DNA from 2 places in the Allobosea sp. 29B genome. Region 2 is predicted to be linked to the other one. Evidence: predicted binding sites of a transcription regulator. Region 2 holds the regulator's gene; the other holds the start of a gene.
What was found. Region 2 encodes PhoB, which activates phosphate uptake and scavenging genes when phosphate is short. Its sites were predicted from a motif close to TGTCATNNANCTGTCAT; they were not measured.

Region 1 (2,198 bases), 370 kb from region 2:
CCCTTTAAGGGCGGAAGCGTGACGGAATGATCAATGCACGGACGCGGTAGCGCCACCGCTGCAGAAGCAAGACCGATGCCGGCCGAAAAATCGCGGCCGGATAAACATGACGCGATCACCAAGGCCGCTTCGGAAACGTTCCTGGCCGAGGGCTTCGACCGCGCCAGCCTGGACCAGATCGCCCAGCGCGCCTGCGTCTCCAAGCAGACCATCTACAGCCATTTCGCCGACAAGCAGGCGCTGTTCCTGGCGATCTGCTCCGAACTCACTGAAAAGCTGACGATTCCGCTGCGCCGGCCGCCGAGCGAAACCGGCGATCTGCGCACCATCCTGCTGCGCCTCGGCGAGGATGCGCTGGCGATGATGCTGCACCCGGCCTCGCTCGATTTGCACCGCCTGATCATCGGGGCAGCCTCTCGCTTTCCCGAATTGGGCCAGGCCGCCTACGAGGCCGGCGCCGGACGGATGATCACGGAACTCTCCGCCCTGCTCGCGCAGCGTTCACGATCGGGTGATGGCCTGCCGCGACCACTCGCCCGCAAAGAAGCCGACAGGCTCGCCGAGCAATTCATCGGCATGCTGCGCGGCTTCCATCAGGTCCGCGGCCTGCTCGGTATCGATCCGGTTCCCGATGCGGCGCGCAAGGCTTATGTCGCCGCCTGCGTCGACCTGCTGCTGCGCGCGGCCTGACATTCCAGCTTCGCCTGCGAGTGCGGGCGATATGGTTGACGGTCGATGACCGGCCTTCCGCCTTGACCGTCCCGGAATGCTCCGCCTCCTGTCACGGCGCTGTCATCTGCCGCCGATACCGCATCATCCCGCAATCGCGGGAGAGTGTTGATGCTGCGTATCGAGGGTCTGACCAAGCGTTTCGGCGGTAAAGCCGCCGTCGACAACGTCAACCTGTCGATTCCACGCGGCGAGATGGTCGGCATCATCGGCCGCTCGGGCGCCGGCAAGTCGACGCTGCTGCGCATGCTCAACCGCCTCGCCGACGCCAGCGAAGGCCGCATCCTCAGCGAGGAGCGCGACGTCACCGCCCTGCGCGGCGCGGCCCTGCGGGCCTGGCGACGCGATACCGCAATGATCTTCCAGCAGTTCAACCTGGTCGGCCGCCTGGACGTGCTGACCAATGTCCTGCTCGGCCGCCTCAACCATCGCTCCGCCGCGCTGACGCTGGTCAAGAGCTTCTCACAGGACGACAAGGTCCGCGCCATCGCCGCGCTCGAGCGGCTCGACATGGGCCATCTGCTCGCCCAGCGCGCCGAAACGCTGTCCGGCGGCCAGCAGCAGCGCGTCGCCATCGCCCGCGCTTTGGTGCAGGAGCCGAAGATCATCCTTGCTGACGAGCCGATCGCCTCGCTCGACCCGCGCAACACCCAGGTCGTCATGGACGCGCTGTTCCGCATCAATCGCGAGGACGGCATCACCGTGGTCTGCAATCTCCACCATCTCGACATCGCCGCGAAGTATTGCGACCGCCTGATCGGCATGGCCGGCGGCAAGGTCGTGTTCGACGGCCCGCCGCACGCGCTGACCAGCGAGCTCGCCGCCGAGCTCTATGGCATCGAGGCCAAGGACGCCGGTGCCGAGGCGCTCGACGCGCTCGACGCCATTGCCAGCCAGGAAGCCAAACGCGCCAAGCAGAACGCCGCCTGAGACAGCCGGCGGCGTGCCCGCGGGCCTGCCCTTACGCCTGACTATTCACCATCGACTTTTCCAAAGGAGCACCACCATGCTGACCCGTCGTCATACCCTCACGCTCGCCGCGGCCGGCCTCGCCGCGACGCTCGCCGCCCCGGCCTTCGCCCAGGACTGGAAGGCGAAGTATCCCGAGCTCGTCTTCGCCATCATCCCCTCCGAGAACGCCTCGGGCGTCGTCGAGCGCTACACCCCGTTCGTGAACTATCTCGCGAAGGAACTCGGCACCAAGGTGACGCTGCGCATCGCCAACGACTACGCCGCGATCATCGAGGGCCAGCGCGCCGGCAACATCCATATCGGCATGTACGGCCCGGCTTCCTTCGCCCGCGCCCTGATGACCGGCGCCAAGGTCGACGCTTTCGCGATCGAGACCAATATCGACGGCACCAAGGGCTATTATTCGGTCTTCTACGTGAAGAAGGACTCGCCCTATCAGAAGATCGAAGACCTGAAGGGCAAGAATCTCGGCCTGGTCGACCCGAACTCGACCTCCG
Region 2 (2,198 bases):
AAAAGGCGGTGCTGACCATCGCCCGCCGCCAGCCGCTGGCGAACGACCTGCGCGAGCTGATCTCGGCGATCCGCATCGCCGCCGACATCGAGCGTGTCGGCGACCTCGCCAAGAACATCGCCAAGCGCGCCGTCGCGATCTCCGGCCAGTTCTCGCCGCCGCATCGCGCCGTGGTCGGCCTCGAGCATATGAGCCGCCTGGTTCAGGCCCAGCTCAAGGACGTGCTCGACGCTTATGCCGCTAGCAACGAGCAGAAGGCGATGGATGTCTGGCGCCGCGACGACGAGATCGACGCGCTCTACACCTCGCTGTTCCGCGAGCTCCTGACCTATATGATGGAAGATCCGCGCAACATCACCTTCTGCACGCACCTCCTGTTCTGCGCCAAGAATGTCGAGCGCATCGGCGATCACACCACCAACATCGCCGAGACCATCCACTACCTCGTCACCGGCCAGTCCATGGACGAAACCCGGCCGAAGCTCGACACCACCAACATCCTCGTCGACCTGCCGGCAGCCAATGGCTGAACTGGCGGGGCTTGAACGGACCCTGACATGCCCGCACGCATCCTGATCGTCGAGGACGAGGAGCCGCTCACCCTGCTGCTGCGCTACAATCTTGAGGCCGAGGGCTTCGAGGTCGACAGCGTGGCGCGCGGTGACGACGCCGAATTGCATCTGCGCGACCATACGCCCGATCTCGTCCTGCTCGACTGGATGCTGCCCGGCCTCTCCGGCATTGAGCTCTGCCGGCGCCTGCGCACGCGCCGCGACACCGAGCGCGTGCCGATCATCATGCTGACGGCCCGCGGCGAGGAGACCGAGCGCGTGCGCGGCCTTGCCACCGGCGCCGACGACTATGTCGTCAAGCCCTTCTCGCTGCCCGAGCTGATCGCCCGCATCCAGGCGCTGCTGCGCCGTGCCAAGCCCGGCCACGTTGCCGGCTTACTTGCTGCCGGCGATCTCGAACTCGACCGCACCACCCGCCGTGTCCGCCGTGCCGGGGCCGAGCTGCATCTCGGACCGACCGAGTTCCGCCTGCTCGAGTTCCTGATGCAGGCGCCGGGCCGGGTCTATTCCCGGGCGCAATTGCTCGACGCCGTCTGGGGCCGCGACGTCTATATCGACGAGCGCACCGTCGACGTTCATGTCGGGCGCCTGCGCAAGGCGATCACGCCCGCCAATGCCAAGGACCCGCTGCGCACGGTGCGCGGCGCCGGCTATGCCTTCGACGAGACTTTTGCGCGAAGTTGAGCGCTTCTGTCAGCGCGGCGCGGCGACGATCACCGCCGCGCCGGCGAGGCAGAGCGCGGCGCCGGCCAGGTCGTAGTGGTCGGGCGCGATCTTCTCGACCAGCGCCATCCAGGCCAGCGACGCCACAATATAGACGCCGCCATAGGCGGCGAAGGCGCGCCCGGCGGCTGGATTGTCGAGCAGGGTCAGCAGCCAGGCGAAAGCCGCGAGCGATCCCAGGCCCGGCAGCAGCCACCAGACCGGCTTGCCGAGCTTGAGCCAGGCCCAGAAGGCGTAGCAGCCGGCGATCTCCGCCAGCGCCGCGCCTGCGTAGGTCGCGAATGTCGCCATGCTGATGCCTACGCTTCCGGCCCGAAAGCCGCGGCCAGCCGGGCGAAGACCGGGCGATAGGCCTCCGATGCCAGCGGGGTCAGCGATCGGACCTGATCGAAGGTGAACCAGCGGATCTCGTTATGCTCGTCATTGCTGATCCTGGGCTCGCCGCCGGTCCATTCGATGACCGCGAACAGATGCCAGAGTGCGGGCGTGACGCCATCCGTCTCGGTCGTCTCGATCGTCTCGAAACGGCGGAAGACCGTCGTCGTGACGCCGAGCTCTTCCTGCAGCTCGCGGACGAGGGCGGCCTCGACGGCCTCGCTTGGCTCGACATGGCCGCCGATCGTATCCCAGCAGGAGGGGCGGTTCCGGCGGTGCGGAGCCCGCAAGCCCAACAGGAGCTGCCCATCCCGGATCGGCAGCGCGCAGGCATATTCGACAGGACCCATGCTCTCTCCTTGCCGTTTGGCGTTCGGTTGCATCGGCTGGACGACGATGCGCGGTTCCCGCAGATTGCCTTCATGCGCTTCACCAAATGGGACTATATCGCCTTTCCCTTTCTCGCCGCGCTGTTGATCGGCGTCGGCTATGGCGCGCTCCGCCTGGTCGGCTTCTTCGGTCTCGGCA

Region 1: the regulator PhoB is predicted to act here: its motif matches at 780-796, upstream of phnC (phosphonate ABC transporter ATP-binding protein).

The regions. Positions count from the first base shown of each region.
Region 1 covers NZ_LR733817.1:1,904,100-1,906,297, forward strand. The annotation lists gene GV161_RS09275 (TetR/AcrR family transcriptional regulator) at 76-690, shown strand; gene phnC (phosphonate ABC transporter ATP-binding protein) at 841-1,659, shown strand; gene phnD (phosphonate ABC transporter substrate-binding protein) at 1,736-2,198, shown strand, end outside.
Region 2 covers NZ_LR733817.1:2,274,187-2,276,384, forward strand. The annotation lists gene phoU (phosphate signaling complex protein PhoU) at 1-530, shown strand, start outside; gene phoB (phosphate regulon transcriptional regulator PhoB) at 558-1,256, shown strand; gene GV161_RS11135 (YnfA family protein) at 1,266-1,586, opposite strand; gene GV161_RS11140 (NUDIX hydrolase) at 1,595-2,020, opposite strand; gene GV161_RS11145 (hypothetical protein) at 2,093-2,198, shown strand, end outside.